2 regions of the Exiguobacterium sp. UBA7533 genome follow, and region 2 is predicted to be linked to the other one. Evidence: predicted binding sites of a transcription regulator. Region 2 holds the regulator's gene; the other holds the start of a gene.

The links. The regulator Rex, encoded in region 2, represses fermentation and respiration genes when NADH is low (regulators of the CRP and FNR family bind a similar motif). The targets are predictions, from matches to a motif close to TTGTGAAATATTTCACAA.
Region 1: the regulator Rex is predicted to act here: its motif matches at 2,503-2,520, upstream of cydD (thiol reductant ABC exporter subunit CydD).

The regions. Positions count from the first base shown of each region.
Region 1 is NZ_DLMP01000002.1:25,289-31,421, forward strand. It holds gene ypfJ (KPN_02809 family neutral zinc metallopeptidase) at 108-950, shown strand; gene B2U10_RS04265 (hypothetical protein) at 1,034-1,201, shown strand; gene B2U10_RS04270 (nuclear transport factor 2 family protein) at 1,474-1,842, opposite strand; gene B2U10_RS04275 (Rrf2 family transcriptional regulator) at 1,865-2,347, opposite strand; gene cydD (thiol reductant ABC exporter subunit CydD) at 2,556-4,286, shown strand; gene cydC (thiol reductant ABC exporter subunit CydC) at 4,283-5,992, shown strand; gene B2U10_RS04290 (cyclase) at 6,117-6,133, shown strand, end outside.
Region 2 is NZ_DLMP01000018.1:178,963-190,564, reverse strand. It holds gene B2U10_RS15480 (haloacid dehalogenase type II) at 1-393, opposite strand, end outside; gene B2U10_RS15475 (flavodoxin) at 463-918, opposite strand; gene B2U10_RS15470 (winged helix-turn-helix transcriptional regulator) at 1,025-1,345, opposite strand; gene B2U10_RS15465 (DoxX family protein) at 1,529-1,927, shown strand; gene B2U10_RS15460 (flavin reductase family protein) at 1,947-2,540, shown strand; gene B2U10_RS15455 (hypothetical protein) at 2,686-3,108, opposite strand; gene B2U10_RS15450 (ATP-binding cassette domain-containing protein) at 3,108-5,009, opposite strand; gene B2U10_RS15445 (redox-sensing transcriptional repressor Rex) at 5,177-5,836, shown strand; gene B2U10_RS15440 (twin-arginine translocase TatA/TatE family subunit) at 5,836-6,033, shown strand; gene tatC (twin-arginine translocase subunit TatC) at 6,041-6,820, shown strand; tRNA gene B2U10_RS15430 (tRNA-Ala) at 6,925-7,000, shown strand; gene B2U10_RS15425 (S8 family serine peptidase) at 7,223-10,969, shown strand; gene B2U10_RS15420 (hypothetical protein) at 11,097-11,255, shown strand; gene B2U10_RS15415 (hypothetical protein) at 11,376-11,602, shown strand, end outside.

The DNA of each region.
Region 1 (6,133 bases), on a different contig from region 2:
AAATGCATCAAATCAATAGACTTCTGTTTCATCCATGAAGTCCTGAAGCGTTACGTATAAAAGCTTTTGGGTAAAGAACAATAACGAAATGGGTAGGAGGAAAGCGCATGAAATGGAAGGGAAGAGAACGGAGTTCGAACGTCGAGGACCGGCGGGGAATGGGTGGGAAAGGAATCGCCGGTATCGGCGGTGGTGTCGGGATCATCCTGCTGATCGTCATCACTTTGATGGGCGGTAATCCAACTGAACTACTCGGAGACTTAACCGGTGGGGATCAGCAAAATACGACGTATGAGGAAACAGCGCAGGAAAAAGAAGCAGCGGACTTCGTCTCCGTCGTCTTGGCCGATACGGAACGAGTCTGGACGAAAGAATTTAAAGAAGATGGTAAGACCTATAAAAAACCGACACTCGTCTTATATACGGATCAAGTTAGTTCGGCTTGCGGACAAGCAGGGAAGTCCGTCGGTCCCTTTTACTGTCCCGGTGATCAGAAATTATACATTGATTTAAGCTTTTATGATGAACTGCAGACGAAATACGGAGCACCGGGCGATTTTGCGATGGCGTATGTCATTGCGCATGAAGTAGGGCATCATGTCCAGACGTTACTTGGAAAATCGGATGAGATCATGCCACTTCGAAAGCAAATGAGTGAGGAGAAGTTCAATAAATACCTCGTTCGATTCGAGCTACAGGCAGATTATTATGCCGGCGTATGGGCGCATCACGCGCAAGGAGAAAACTTGCTCGAAGAAGGCGATCTTGAAGAAGCGTTGACAGCAGCCAATGCTGTTGGGGACGATACGTTACAAGAGAAAGGACAAGGATATGTCGTACCGGAAAGTTTCACTCACGGCACATCGGCGCAACGAGAGCGTTGGTTCCAAAAAGGCTTTGATAACGGCACGATCGAAGGTGGAGACACATTCAAAGCGAAGAATCTATAAAACGAAGTAAAGACATACCTTTTGAAACATTTTCCAGTCGTTTCCGTAAAGAAGAGATAAGGATTCAAAGGGGAGTGTCGAAGTTGAAGCACATCAGTCTATTTTTGTTGCTGTATACGGCTGTCGTCGTATTGACGTACATCGTGTCACGATTTGCGCCAAACTTGTTGGTCTACATGGTCTATATTGCGATTGCGTCGTTACTCGTCATCACGGGCTATTTATTGAAACGGCTTGTACTGAAACGTTAAATACCAAAAAGGGGCTGACTCACATGTCGTCCTCTACAAAGATAAGGGTGGCAGAATGATGATCTGCCACCCTTATTTCGTAAAAAAAAGAATGACACGTCACACGTCACTCCTACAGGAAAAAGCGCATTATGCGCTGCCAGAGACAAATAAGACCCGCTTTCCTGCTTGAATGAAGCAGGAAAACTGGCTTGTGTCTCGCCTGAGGAAAGGACGTGAAAAGACGCGTCATTCTTTTTTGAGTCAGCCTCTTTCGCTATTTAAAAGCAATCTTATGAACGGAACATCGTCGGATCATCTGGAACGTTCTCCAGGTAAGTGATCCGTCCGTTTTCATTAAGACGTGCGATATCTTTTCCGTCTTGCGTGAAGACGCTACCGTCTGCCCGTTTTCCGCAAACTGCCCAGCGTGTTTCATACGTTCCTGGTGTTGTTTCTTCCCAGCCGGCGTACATGTGCTTAATATCCTGATTCGCCGTGAACACATGACGGACGAATTGTTTCCAGGCGTCGATGCCGTGCTTTGGTTGTCCGTTCAGAACGAACGTGATGTCTGTCGTAAACAAGGAAACGAGATCCTCGAACGCTTGTGCGTCCGTGCGTGACGCGTCGAATAAGTCGAAATAACGATTCAATACCATAGTAAAAACCTCTTTCTGTTCATTAAAGTGTCATCATCCGGTCTGTGATTAACGCATGCAACCGTTCTAAATGTTCCGGTGGACAGGAGGTATCGATTGCTTGACGGATCGAGCCGATTGATTCGCGCTTCAACGTCGATTGCCAAGCATCTTCTGCCTCTGTCATCAGATTCGAGAGCAGACCGATCTCCTGTTCCTGAATCCCCATCAAATCTTCAAAGACACCACTTGACGCGTACAATGTCTGTTTGCCCTCAATGGCTTGATAGACATCGAAGATTTGAATTTCTTCTGCCGGACGTCGCAAGCGAAAGCCCCCTTTGACACCAGGTACGGAATACAACAGATCCGCCTGAACGAGTTTTCGTAAGAGCTTTTGGAAATAGGTCGGTGAAGCACCGAGTTGCTGACTAATGAACTCACCGGACAAAACGGCGCGCTCCGGCAGGAAGGTTAAGAGCAACATCGCATAAACGGATTGCTCGACTCCTGTTTTCATTTGCATAGAAAGACTCCTTTCGTTAAACGTGGATAATGTATATCCATAATAGTTCGATGATGAAAAATTGTCGAATGATATGCTCTCACAAAACCGTCACACCTTTTCGACAGCATCTGCATGGCATCCCCGTTCCGGATTCGGTATACTAAATGTACGATATGTGAAAATATTCACTAAAAGTCGTTCACACTTTGTGAAAGGACGTTTGTATATGAATCCATTAAAAGGAATCGTCCAGATTCCACGTAGTATTCTCATTCAATTCATCATTGCGGCTTTCTTAATGGGGGTCGCGGTCGTCGGTCAGTCATACGGCATCGTGTTGACGGTCGATCGCATTTTCCTAAAAGAACAACCGTTTGAAGCTGTCATTCCGTTACTACTCACCGTTCTCGGTATGTTGTTGCTCCGAGTCGCCGTGACGTATTGGAACGGTCGTCTTGGTACGACGTTATCGGCACACATGAAGCAGGCGCTTCGGGAAGCACTCGTTGCGAAATATACGAGTCGCTCAGTCGAGATGATGCTACAAGGGCAAGCGGGACAGAAGGTCAGTGTCTTGCTCGATGCAGTAGACGAGATGGACAGCTACTATAGTCAATATTTGCCGAAAGTCGTCCAGACGACGATCGTTCCCTTGATGGTCTTGATTGCGGCATTCAGCTATGACTGGATCACGGGTCTTGTCATGATGATCACGGCGCCGTTCATTCCGTTGTTTTACATCATCATCGGCATCATGACGCAAAAGCGGGCCGATGCTCAACTCGAGAAGATGACGGCATTCTCAGGAACGTTCCTCGATACGTTACAAGGACTGACGACGTTGAAGTTATTCGGTCGCGCGAAACGACAGCGTGACGTCATCGAAAAAAGCAGTCTCGATTTCCGAGATGCGACATTAACGGTCTTGAAGCTCGCCTTCTTGTCGTCATTGATGCTTGAGTTCATCTCGATGCTCAGCATGGGAATGATTGCACTTGAAGTTAGTCTGCGTTTGATTCTGTTTCAAAGCATCACCTTTATCCCAGCGTTCTTGATGCTCGTGTTGGCACCAGAATACTATCTTGCCTTAAAAGAGATGGGGGCTGCTTTCCACACGGGACGCGGTAGTGTGGCAGCAGCGAAACAAATCGCAGCCGAATTGACGGCAGACGATCGTCCTGTTGCATTCGGTCAATCGGAACTCACGATGAATCGTCCACCACAAATCGTCTTGGATGAAGTCGGCTTTACGTACCAAGAAGGACGTTTTGCCTTGCAAGATATCGGGCTTACGATTGAGCCGTATCAAAAGGTAGCGTTAATCGGTCGCAGTGGGGCCGGTAAATCGACCGTCTTGCAGTTGATTGCCGGACTCGCGGATCCACAAGAAGGACGGATTCTACTCGACGGAACCGAGCGCGGTCAGGTGGAGGAAACAAGCTGGTTTCGTCAGTTGAGCTACATTTCTCAACATCCGTATCTGTATGCCGGAACACTGGCAGAAAACATCGCGATTGGTGAGCTTCGTCAAGCGACGCCGGAAGAGATTTTCGAAGCGGCGCAGGCGGCAGGGCTCGAGGAGTTGATTGCGACGTTGCCTGAAGGGATCGACACGGTGATCGGAGAAGGTGGACGCGGTCTATCGGGTGGCGAAAAACAGCGTGTTGCGTTAGCACGAGCGTTCTTGAAACGCCCGAACGTCGTCGTCTTTGATGAACCGACGACTGGACTTGATGTCAAAACGGAGCGACTGCTCCAACAAGCGATTGAGCAACTCGGACAATCGGCAACGGTCATCACTGTCGCGCACCGTTTGCATACGATTGAACGATCGGATCAAATCGTCGTTCTCGACGGCGGACGAATCGTCGATCGTGGCACCCATGATGAATTGCTTGGTCGCGATTCGGAATATGCGCGGATGCGTAGCGTCCAGAGAGGGGAGGAAACACGATGAAGGAATTATTAGGAGTCTTTCGGTTGATGGTGCATCAAAAACGCGATATCGCCTGGTCGATCTTCTTCGGTGTCCTCGCCGGTGTGACAGCGGTCGGTTTATTCGCAGCAAGTGGTTACCTGATTTCAAAGGCAGCCTTGTTACCACCGATCCAGACACTCGCCGTCTTGATCGCCCTGCAAAAAGTGTCGAGTCTGACGCGCGCCGTCAGTCGGTATGCGGAACGTTACTATTCGCACCGGGCGACGTTTACGATCCTTAGTGACATCCGAACGTCATTTTACCGTCGTCTCGAGCCGCTTGCGCCAGGGATTTTCGGTAAGTACCGCAGTGGTGACTTACTTGCGCGGATCGTCGGGGATGTCGAGAGTCTACAAAATACGTTCTTACGTGTCCTCTATCCACCGATCGTGTTACTGCTCGTTTTCTTCTGTACGATTTTTTTCGTCAGTTTCTTCTCATGGACGATTGCCGGGATTCTGTTGCTTGGTTTAATTCTGACCGGTTTCTTGATTCCGGGATGGTTCGCGTATCGTGAACAACGCTTCGCCCGTTCAGTCCGTGTTCGACGTGGTGACTTGTCGACAGAAGTGACAGAGTTATTCCAAGGCTATCGTGATTTGAAGATTTACCAACAGCTCGATCAAAAGGAACAGGACTTGAATGCCGTCGCGAAACGGTATGTCGAGGAAGAGAAACGTAATGGTTTACACGCTGTCTCGAACCTGGCCTTAAATACGATGGTGACGTTGATCATCTCTTGGCTTGTCCTCGGTGTGGGTGCCTATCTCGTCGCAAGCGGACAACTCGAGGGAGTTTTCCTCGCTTTACTCGTCATGACATCGCTGACCGTCTTTGAAAATGCGGCACCGATGGCGATCTTACCCGGCTTTTTTGAAGATAGCCGCCATGCTGCGAAACGACTCGATGAAGTCGTGACTGAGCAAGAGGAGCCGACGTACGCTCCGTTCGTCCTCGATCAGGCACCATCCTTTGAAACGAATGCGCTGACGTTTACGTTTCCTGATGCACCCCGTCCAGTCTTACGTGACGTCACTGTCTCGATTCCGGCTGGTAAGAAGACGGCGATCGTCGGAGCGAGTGGTTCCGGGAAATCAACGTTACTTCAATTGATGTTACGGATGTATCCGACGGACGGATTAACGATTGCTGGACAGGACAGTCAGACGGTTGATCCGGAAGGACTCTGGCAGCACGCGAATGTCGTCCTGCAACAAAATCACTACTTTTATGGAACACTTCGTGATAATCTACTTCTCGCAAACGAAGCAACGACGGACGAAGCGATGCGACAAGCACTCGATGATGTCGGATTAACGACATTCGAGTTGAGTGATCGTGTGTTTGAAAAAGGAGAGAACTTATCCGGAGGAGAAAAACAGCGGCTAGCGATTGCCCGCGTGCTCTTGCGAGAAGCATCGCTTTACTTGCTTGACGAACCGACGTCATCCGTTGATGCTTTGACGGAACAGATGATTCTCAAGCGACTGTTTGCGCGAGCAACGGATGCGACACTTGTCCTCGTCAGCCACCGCTTAGCAGGTCTTGAAGCGATGGATCAAATCATCGTCATGGATCAGGGTCACGTCATCGAAGTCGGAACGTATGCCGAATTGATGACACGACAAGGGGCGTTTTATGAGTTAAAACAAGTCGAGCAGTCGGTGTTTGCTCCGATTGGATAAAAAGTATGAAAGGCAATGAATCAAGTAAGGTTCATTGCCTTTTTTATTTAGCTTGGAAGAACTGAAAAGACATGACAGTCCACCTCTGAAATGGTAAAGTCTAGAAAAAACGTGGAGGGGTTTCATGGATATCAAACAATC
Region 2 (11,602 bases):
TAAACCTGACTGTTCGATCAACGGATCGAGCATATCATGGGAACCATTCGAGAAGACGACCAAACGCTTATGCGCCATCGTCTCGAGAACAGAGCTAACTTCTGGGTACACATCAAGTGTCAGGTACGTCTCCATTAAAGTCGTGATTTGTTCCTCGGTCACATGGAGCTTCAGTTCGAGTAACGTATAACGGAGGGCATCTTGTGTCACTTGGCTGAACGGCACATATTGTCCGTTCAATTGTCGCAAGAAGGAGTACTCCAGTTGTTTCTCTCGCCAGCGTTTACTGATCGCTTCTCCGTGTCCCGGATACAGCTCCTCTGCTTGCTCTTTGACGGAATGGACATCGAATAATGTACCGTAGACGTCAAAGACGAGTGCTTGAATCGTCATAAAAACATTCATCTCACTTTCATAGAGTCTGTTTTAAGAATTCCCTTACATGACGGATTCAAACGATACTTATGAATGCACCTGCTGCAAAAAGCGATGAAACGTCTGTGCGAACGCGCGACAAGCGGCTTGTTTCTCCGGTGTGTTCGGATCAAACTCAATCTTCAAGCCATCCGTGACGATGGTCGCCCCAGCTTCTTTTAATGCGTCTTCAATCAAATCAACGGCTGCGCAGTACTTCGGATAATCAAGATCACCCGAGCCAAAAGCAGCAGCCGGCATCCCGTCTAAAAATTGTTCCCGTAGCTCCTCGACGAAATCTTCTGCTTCATACGGTAAATCACCGTCTCCCCATGTATATGAGCCGAGTAATAGACCATCAAAACGTGATAGATCCTCCCCGACGAATTGATCCAGTTCTGTAATCGTCACGTTGACATCGTGTTGCTCGAGCTCACGTTGAATGATTGAGACGATATCTTCCGTATTACCGGACATGCTGACGAATCCAATTGCAATCTGCATGCATGTTCCTCCTTTCGCTGTACTTCCTTACTTTAATTGATAATGATTATCAATGTCAAAAGATCATATAAAAAAACACCTTCCGAAGAAGATGCTTTTTCATACATTAGTCTTGTAGTTCGGCCCATTCCTCAATGGAACGAATGACCGGTTCGAGTTGACGCCCTTTGTCGGTCAAACTGTATTGAATCTTAATCGGACGATCGGGAATGACAGTCCGGATGACGATGCCTTCCGCTTCGAGCTCCTTCATACGTTCCGTGAGCATGCGACCTGATAATTCGGGGATGGCATCTTGAATCTCATTGAAACGACATGTCTTCGTCAACAAGTGACGTAAAATCAGACCTGTCCATTTCTTACCTAAGATTTCAAAGGCATGTTCGACTTTGGGACAAAGAGCCGTTTGGATTGCGACTTCTTCCATCAGCACTCATCCTTTCTATAATTGTAGTATACCCGCTTCTGCTAAAAAAATCGAATCATTTTACTTAATGTAACAAAAAGAACTAAAACAAATCTATTTACTTTTAGTAAGTGATAAGATATAGTCTGTTTATCGAGTTACTTAAAGTAACTTAAAAACATTAGGTAAAAGGAGAAGAGAGAAATGATGGATACAGGACTTTTAATCATTCGTTTAATCATCGGTTTAACATTTGCTGCACACGGTACACAAAAATTATTTGGTTGGTTTGGTGGACACGGCATCGCTGGAACAGGCGGTTGGTTCGAATCAATTGGCATGAAGCCAGGGAAGGCACTCGCAATTACAGCGGGTCTTGCTGAATTAATCGGTGGACTATTGTTTGCAGGCGGGGTATTCCTCTGGATCGCTGCAATCCTCATCATCGGTTCGATGCTTATCGCGATCGTTAAAGTACACGGTGCGAATGGTTACTGGGTGACGCAGAACGGGTACGAATACAACATGGCATTGATCGTTATCGCCCTTGGAGTGGCGATGATCGGTGCTGGAGACTATTCACTCGCTGCACTCATCGGGTGAGGAAAAAGGTGGGTCATTCATGAAGTTCGAGGCATCAACGCTTAGCGCAAAAGACAATTATAAATTACTGATCGGAAGCATCATTCCGCGTCCGATTGCCTTCGTGACGACGCTAGGGGAAGACGGGACGGTCAACGCCGCCCCCTTTTCCTTCTTTACGGTCGCATCAAGTAGTCCGCCACAACTGGTGATTGCCGTACAACGGACGGATCAGGGACAAAAGGATACGGCACGTAATATCCTAGCAAAACAAAGCTATGTCATCCATATCGTCAGCGAAGAAATCGTCGACGCTGTCAATGAGACGGCTGCGCCACTCGCTTACGGTGAAAGTGAACTCGAACGGACGGATTTAACGCTCGTCGATAGCGACGCAATCGACGTGCCCGGAATCGCGGAAGCGAAAATCCGGTTCGAGATGCGCTTGACGCAGCATGTCGAGCTAGAAGGTGCCGATCTTTTGATCGGGGAAGTACTGCGCTATCACGTCGCGGATGAACTCGTAGAGTCGTTCCGGATCGATGCGGCAGGATTGAAGGCTGTCGCTCGTTTAGCGGGAAATGATTATGCGACGATCGGGAAGACGTTTACGATTGCTCGACCGACAAAATGATAGAAGTGTGAATGCTTGATTCACTGTACGATCCATGTTGACGACGAACGTTTCGATTCAAATAAAAAGGAGTGGAGAGACCGGTCTAGCTACCGGAATCTCCACTCCTTTTTTCATATCGCGCATCTAGTTCATCAATCGGACTTCAAGGTTGTGAATCGATTTCGTTCGAAGAACCTTCGAGACCGTGACGTTTACTATACTGATAACCATCGAGCAAATAAAAGACGATTGCGAGTGCCCAAATGCCGACACAGCTGATCAAGAAAGCGGTGAGCGGTGAGACACTACCGTAATACGATAGGATCAACGGGTCAGTGAGTTCGACGAATAGTTGTGTCGTCAGGAGCGTACAGCATAATCCCGAGAGTAAACTGACGAAAAGACCGCTCCATGTCTGGATGACGAGACCAATCATACAAGAAATCAGGAGAAACAAAGGAAGCGCAGCATTAAAGGCATCCGGCCGGATGAAGGTCGACACGTAGTCCGCATACATCGGTACGAAATAAAGGATGCCGGATAGCAGTCCTTGAATCAAGTTAATGAAAAAGCTTTTCGTCCGCATCAGTGTTGGTTCTCCCATCGTTCCATCAATTCGAGTAGATCGACATCGATCTGGTCCCGTTCCGCAGATAACGCTGTCGCTTTTGGAATATCATTAAAGACTTCCGGTTCGCAAAGCAACTGTTCGATTTCCGCTGAACGCTGTTCGAGCCGTTCAATATCTTGTTCGAGTTGTTCGATTTGCTGACGGCGTTTTTTTTCTTCTTTCTGTGCTTCTTTGTCGATCGTCTTCGATGCCGTGACTTTTGCAGCTTTTGCCTCTTCGGCTTCAAGGCGAGCGATTTCTTCTTGTTCGGCCTTCTTCTCTGTGTAGTACGAATAATCGCCGAGGTATTCTGTCACACCAGCTTCACTCATCTCGATGACGCGTGTCGCGATCCGATCGATGAAGTAGCGGTCATGGGAGACGAAGAGTAGCGTACCTTCATAGTCGACGAGAGCGTTCTCAAGGACCATCTTCGAATCCAGATCCAAGTGGTTCGTTGGCTCGTCAAGGATGAGGACGTTCGTCTTCCGGAGTTTCAGTTTTGCGAGCGCGAGACGTCCGCGTTCGCCACCAGACAATTCATGAACGATTTTGAAGACATCGTCGCCGCTGAACAGGAATTGTCCGAGCACAGAACGGACTTCTTGTTCGCGCATCAGTGGCCATTCGTTCCAAATCTCATCGATGACACGGTTCCGGTCATTGAGTTCCGCTTGCTCTTGATCGTAATACCCGATCGAGACGCCGGTGCCGAAACGGAAATCACCGAAGAGAGGACGTAAACGACCGACGAGGACTTTTAAGAGCGTCGACTTCCCGATTCCGTTCGGTCCGACGAGTGCCAGTGATTCGCCGCGTTGCAAGCGGAACGTGATGTCTTTTGAGACAGCTTCTTCGTAACCGATCGCCAGTTGATTGACTTGAAGAACGTCATTCCCGCTCTGTTTTTCGATTGGGAAGGAGAGGACCGTACTGCGTTCATCTCCATCTGGTCGATCGAGCCGGTCGACCTTCTCGAGCCGTTTTCGAACGCTTTGAGCACGCTTTGTCGTCGTCGCCCGAGCGATGTTTCGTTGAATGAAGTCCTGCATCTTTGCGATTTCTTCTTGCTGCTGTTCGAACTGTTTCATTTCTTGATCGTACAATGCCGCTTTTTGCTCCAGGTACTTCGTATAGTTCCCCGTGAACTTACGACAGACATTACGTGAGAGCTCATAGACGACATTGACGACTTGATCGAGGAAGTACCGATCGTGCGAGACGATCAGAACGGCACCACGATAACCACCGAGGTAACTTTCAAGCCAAGCGAGCGTATCGATATCCAGGTGGTTCGTCGGCTCATCGAGAATGAGAAGCTCTGGTGCTTGCAGGAGCATCTTCGCTAAGGCGAGCCGTGTCCGTTGACCCCCGGACAATGTCTGGATCCGGCGTGAGTAATCGTCTGGATAAAAGCGCATGCCGTGCAGGACGGAGCGAATATTCGCTTCAAACTGATAACCACCTGCTTCTGAGAAGTCATGTTGCGCTTGATCGTACGTCTTCAGAAGTCGATCGTAAGCGACCGGGTCGTTCAAGATGTGCTCCATGCCCATCTCGATTTCCATTCGGCGCAGTGTCCGTTCTTGTTCTTGCAGATGTTCAAAGACGGTCAGCATCTCGTTCCAGATCGTCTCATTCGATTCGAGACCACTGTCTTGCGCGAGATAGCCGATTTTGACATCTTTACCTTTCATGATATCGCCCGAGTCATGACTGAGTTCACCAGCGATGATTTTGAGCAAGGTTGATTTACCGGCACCATTTCGACCGACGAGCGCAATTCGGTCGCGCTCCTGTACTTCTAGTTTGATATTTTCTAAAATCGGCTCGACGCCGAATGATTTCGAGAGTTGGTTGACTTGTAAGAGTATCATTTCCATCCATCCTTCCACCCTTTAGTCTATCACGAACAAAAGCGCGAGGTCCTGCGGAATATATTATTTGTGACTCTATGTGAAGTGGTTTACAATCAAGGAGAGTAGAAAGCTTTTTGCAAAGATTTGGGTGCCACGATGGATGTGGCCGAAGGGGGAACTGCAGGATGAATGGACCAGACACAAAAATTCCACAAGCGACAGCAAAACGGTTGCCGCTATATTATCGTTTCATCCAAAGTTTATACAATTCAGGTAAGCTCCGCGTCTCTTCTGCTGAGTTAAGCGAGGCGGTGAAGGTTGATTCAGCAACGATTCGTCGCGATTTTTCCTACTTTGGGGCGCTAGGGAAGAAGGGGTATGGATATAACGTTCAACATCTCTTAACGTTTTTCCGGAAAACCTTGAATCAAGATGAGGTGACGAATGTCGCCTTGATCGGGGTCGGTCATCTCGGAACAGCGTTTGCAAATTATAACTTTTTAAAGAATAATAGTACTCGGATAGTCGTTGCGTTTGATGCGGACGAAGAGAAGGTCGGAACAACGACGCATGACGTTCCAATCTATCATGTTTCGGACATGAAAGAACAAATCGAAGCGAATCAGGTCGATGTCGCCATCTTGACGGTTCCATCCCAGTTCGCACAGTCAGTAGCGGATGAGTTAGTCGAGTATGGTGTGACAGGCATTCTGAACTTCACGCCTGCACGGTTGAACGTGCCAGCGAGCGTTCGGGTTCATCACATCGATTTATCGATCGAGTTGCAGTCGTTAGTTTATTTCATGAAGCATTATTCGCAATCAGCTGAAGGAGTGAAATCATAATGGAAAACCTTATCCCGCTCACGTTAGGTATCGGACCTGCGAGTATCGGATTAATTGCTGTCGTCGCGTTGATCATCTTCGGACCGAAGAAGTTACCGGAATTCGGTCGTGCTGCCGGTCAAACATTGAAAGAGTTCAAGAATGCCACGAACGGCATCATGGACGACGATAAAAAGGACGAACCGAAAGAGAAGTGATTGAATCATGACGGTTGATCAAGAACAAAGCATGACGTCGCACCTAGACGAACTGCGTAAGCGGATTGTCTGGTCGCTCCTCATCGTCGTCGTCCTGTTCGCTGTCGCATTTCCGCTCGTCCGACCGCTCGTCCGTTTTCTGCAAGCGGACTTAAAAGAGCTCGGTATCGGATTAAATGCCTTCAACGTCGCCGATCCTTTAATGTTGTATTTGAATCTTGCGTTCATCATCGCGCTGATTTTAGCGTCACCGTTCTGGATGTATCAACTGTGGGCATTCGTCCGACCAGGGCTTTATGAAAAGGAACAAAAAGCAACACTGACATATATTCCAGTCATCTTCTTTCTATTTTTGGCTGGTGTAGCCTTCTCGTATTTCTGGTTGCTTCCTTTCTTGCTCGAAGTCTCAACGGATCTCGGGAAAGAATTGGGGATCGAGCAAGTCATCGGGGTCGAAAACTACTTCAGTTTCTTGATCCGGTTGACGATGCCGTTTGGTCTTCTCTTCCAATTGCCGGTCGTGACGATGTTCCTGACACGTCTTGGTCTTGTGACGCCATATTTCATGCGAAAGAATCGGAAATATGCGTATTTCGCGCTGTTCGTCGTTGCGGCATTGATCGCACCGCCGGACGTGACGTCACACTTGATGATCTCAGTGCCGTTGTTCGTTCTCTATGAAATCAGTATCTTGATTTCTGCGCGGACGTATAAAAAGGTCTTGATCCTCGAGCAACAGGCAGAGCTTGAACGACAGGCGGATTTGATGCGTGAATTGAATAAATGAATCGTGAATTCCTTCCAGCAATTTCGGGAGGAATTCTTTTTTATGAAAGCGTTATGTTTATATTGATAAAGCAGTTAGCGATGCGTATACTAAAGATAATTCATGGGGGCTTAGCTCAGCTGGGAGAGCGTTTGGCTGGCAGCCAAAAGGTCGTCGGTTCGATCCCGATAGTCTCCACCAAGTGCATACGTTCAACTCCTCGAGTGCTCGAGGAGTTTTTTTATGTTCCCAGTTAAATTCCTTCCAAATATAAAATGTCACCAAAAAGAAATAAATTAAAAAAATAGACAAATATAAATTGTTTATTTCCATTAACTTCATTAAACTAAAAATACAGAATTTTCTTTAAACTGTTTTATTAGTATTACTACTATGGTTTTACAGAAAAGGGGAAACGAACGCATGAAGAAGAAGATTGCACTTATGGCAGCCGTCTTAATGACGTCTTCCAATCTAGTCAGTGCGCAAGGTGCACTGTCCTCGCAAGACAAAGAGACGGGTCAAAAACCGCAGGCGCTCTCACTGAAGAAATCGGGGCAAGAAAAGAACTACAAACAATCGGATAAAGTCCGAGTCGTCATTGAGATGGAACAAAAACCGGCGATTCAAATCGCCCAAGCTCAAAACAAGCGGTATAGCACATTGAGTAATGCCGAAAAGGAATCGATCAAGGATCGACTCGTCAGCGTCCAAAAATCAGTCAAGTCAGCTATCGCTAAAAAGGCGATTCCTGTTACATATAAAGAAAGCTTCACAACCGTCATCAACGGATTCAGTGGTGAAGTGAAGTTCGGTGACATCGAAGATATCAAACAACTCGACGGAGTCAAAAGTGTACATATCGCGCACGAATATGCGCGCCCAACCGTCGATAAAGGTGCCAAGCCAGACATGCTGTACAGCAAGGACATGGTCAATGCGAAGGAAACGTGGCAGGACTATGGCTTCAAAGGGGAAGGAACCGTCGTCGCGGTCATCGATACGGGGATTGATCCATCGCACAAGGACATGGTCTTGAGTCCAGAGACAAAGGTGGATTTAACCTCTTCGAAGGTCGAGAGTGCGAAAGAAACAAAAGGCTTAAAAGGAAAGTACTTCACGGAAAAAGTACCGTACGGCTATAACTATGCCGATCACGACAGCGAAATCCGTGACTTAGGTGCGGGGGCATCGATGCACGGGATGCACGTCGCAGGTACGGTCGGAGCAAACGGGGATGAAGCGAACGGCGGCATTAAAGGGGTCGCTCCAGAAACACAGCTCCTTGCGATGAAGGTCTTCGGTAACGATCCAGGGATGCCATCGACATTTAGTGATATCTACATCAAAGCAATCGATGATGCCATCGCACTTGGAGCGGACGTCATCAACATGAGCCTGGGTTCGACGGCATCGTTCGTCAATGCAGATGATCCGGAGCAACGCGCGATCGTCAACGCGATGAACAACGGTATCTTGTGTGCGATCTCTGCTGGTAACTCGGCGTTTGCAGGTCATGGTGCGGGTAATCCATATACAGCAAACCCGGATATCGGTGTCGTTGGTGCACCAGGATTGACGAGCCAGGCGCTCCAAGTCGCGTCACTCGAAAATACGAAATTGACGCTTGAAGGCATGGCGCTGACGATCGACGGTCAGGATGCCGGTTATTTGGCATACCAAAAACAAGATTCGCCGAATCCGATTGCCGTCTTCGATAAAGAGAAGAAGGATGTCGTGTATGTCGGTGACGGTCAAGCTTCGAACTATGAAGGTAAAGACGTCAAAGGGAAAGTCGTCTTCGTCGTGCGGACAGGTGATTTTAACTACAGCATGATTCAAGCAGAAGCTGAGAAGCAAGGCGCAGCAGGTGTCATCGTCCGTGGTAAAGTCGATCATGGGGATTACGTCAGCATGGCGCTCAACAATCCGACGATTCCACTCGTGACGCTTAGCATCGCGGACGGGAATGATCTCGAAGCAAAAGCAAAAGAAGGCAAGGCAATCGCAGTGACATTTGACGGAAAAGCGGTCTCAACCGATAACCCGGTCGCAGGACAAATGTCTGACTTCACGTCATGGGGTGTCACGCCAAGCCTTGACTTCAAGCCGGAAATCACGGCACCAGGTGGGAAAATCTATTCGACGCTTAATGATAACGAGTATGGCGTCATGAGCGGTACATCGATGGCAGCACCACACGTCGCTGGTGGAACAGCACTCGTCATGCAACGGATTGCGAAGGACTTCAAAGTCACTGGTGCAACACGCGTTAAACTCGCCAAAAACATCTTGATGAATACATCGCGTCCGCAACTCGATCAAGGAAAATACAACGCACAATTGAAAACAGGCAACTTCTACTCCCCACGTCGTGAGGGAGCTGGACTGATGGATCTTCGTGCTGCGATGAAGACACCAGTCGTCATCACAGAGACAAAGTCAGGTGAAGGCAAGGCATCCTTGAAGGAAGTCGGCGAGAAGTTCACATTCACGCTTGATTTAAAAAACTACAGCAATGAAAAAGTGACGTATAAGCTAGCGGGAACGGTTCAATCAGATCTCGGTGCAAAAGGATCGAACTTCCTTGAAGCAAATGGAATCTTCAAAAAAGGAACGATCGGTACGGTAGATGCCAACACAGGCACATACCCGATCTCATTTGCAGTCGGCTCGAAGAAAGCGAGTTCAGTCTCGATTAATCCGAAGAGCTCAACGAAAGTCAGCGTGTCAGTCGATTTGAAGAACACAACTGACTGGGCGAACGAGCTTCCGCTTGAACAAGTCTTTAAAAACGGCTACTTCGTCGAAGGATTCGTCCGTCTGATCGATACGAAGAGCAAAAATCCAGAACTGACAGTTCCTTATGTTGGATTCAAAGGAAAATGGGATCAAGCTCCGATTTTAGATGCACCATTGTACGATAAAAACAACACGTTCTACGGATTGACAGGTCTAGCGACTGAAGTGAAGGATGATTTCGAATTCCTTGGTACGAATGCCGCTGGAAAAGTTGTCGCGAACAAAGTCTCGTTCTCACCGAACAACGACGGTAGCGCAGATGAAGCTTTCCCGATCATCTCATTCCTTCGCAATGCGAAAAAAGTCGAGTATTCGATTCTTGACCGGAATAAAACAACACTTCAGAAGCTTGATATGCAAACGGACGTCGTCAAGAACTACTATGATAGCGGTTCAGAGGACGGCTACACACCAGTCACAAGCGCTGCTTGGGACGGAACGATCAACGGGAAACCGGTCAAAGATGGTCTTTACTACTACAAAGTCAAATCGGTGATCGATTATCCGAACGCAAAATGGCAGACGAATCTCTTCCCAGTCTATGTCGATACGAAAAAGCCAGCAGCTACTGTGAAATGGGATGCTGCGAAATCAACACTTTCATGGACAGCAGGCGACCAAGGAACAGGAGTTGCGTCATACGATATCCTCGTCAATGGCAAAAGTGTCTTAAAGCAACCACTTGCCGCAACAGAAAAAGCGTACACGTTGACGGATCTGCCGGAGCGCGCGAAGATTGCCTTCGTCGTCAAAGACTATGCTGGAAACAGTGTGAAAAAAGACGTCAACACGACAGGCGTCGATAAAGCCGTACCAAATGTTCAAATCGATACACCGGTCGCTCTTGGTCTTGCAACATCAAAAGTCATCAACATTGCGGGTCATGTCTCTGATGAGTCAGGTATCAAATCGTTTAAGATCAACGGCAAAGCCGTTAAACTACGTTTTGATGCTGCCCAACAAAACTATGCGTTCAGCCATGACGTGACGTACACGACGGATGGCGTCAAGTTATTCAAGGTCGAAGCATACGATGGAAAAGGGAATCGTGTGGCGTTCAACCGTCAAGTCATCATCGACACAGAATTACCAACGATTCGCGTCACAGCACCAAAAACCGTCTCAAGTAAAACAAAAACAGCTGAGATGAAGATCGTACTTCGCGATAACTACAGCGAATTACGCTTCGACTTCAATGGTAGCGCGGAATACCGCCGGACGTTCAAAGAACCGTACGTCATGAAAGCCTTCAAAAAGACGATCACGAAAAAAGTGACGCTCAAAAAAGGAAAAAACACGTACAACTTGAAACTGAAGGATCTGGGTGGACACGTCGTTACGAAAACAGTCGTCATCACGAAAAAATAAGTTAACAATGAATAAGCCAGGCGGAAATCCGTCTGGCTTTTCGTTGTGTGTCGAAGCGCCTTGAAGGGTTTATGAGACGAGTGGAGGGGGAAATTTAAGAGCAGAAACAATTAGAGGGGGAACGACCATGAATCCGTTTACGACATTAATCGCCTTCATCGTGGGGTGTCTCGTCTTATATCTCGGTATCCGTGACAAAAATGGCTGGCTAATCGGTGTCGCGTTGATACCGCTCGCGATCGTTGCTTATAGTGTCATCTATCTGATCATCCAGGTCAGTGCATAGTCTCTAATGAAAGATGTCTTGTCCGAAGCGACAAGACATCTTTTTTTTGAAAAATCGCACTACAGGTGAAACCGATACAGTAAAATGTAAGTATATGACAGTATAGAGAGGTGGGAGATCATGGAACACGTACATACACAAACGGAAGCATTAGCGACGTTATACGAAGAGATGCACCAAAAGACAAAGACCGGCATGTGGGTCATGCTTGCGGCATTCTTAGCACTCAGTAACACACTTGAGATGCCAGTTTATGCGATGATCGTCCCATTATTGTATTTTGGCTATGACATGCTCGTACAACGCAAGCGGTTCGCGCTTGTCGCGGAATATACATCAAAGGCATC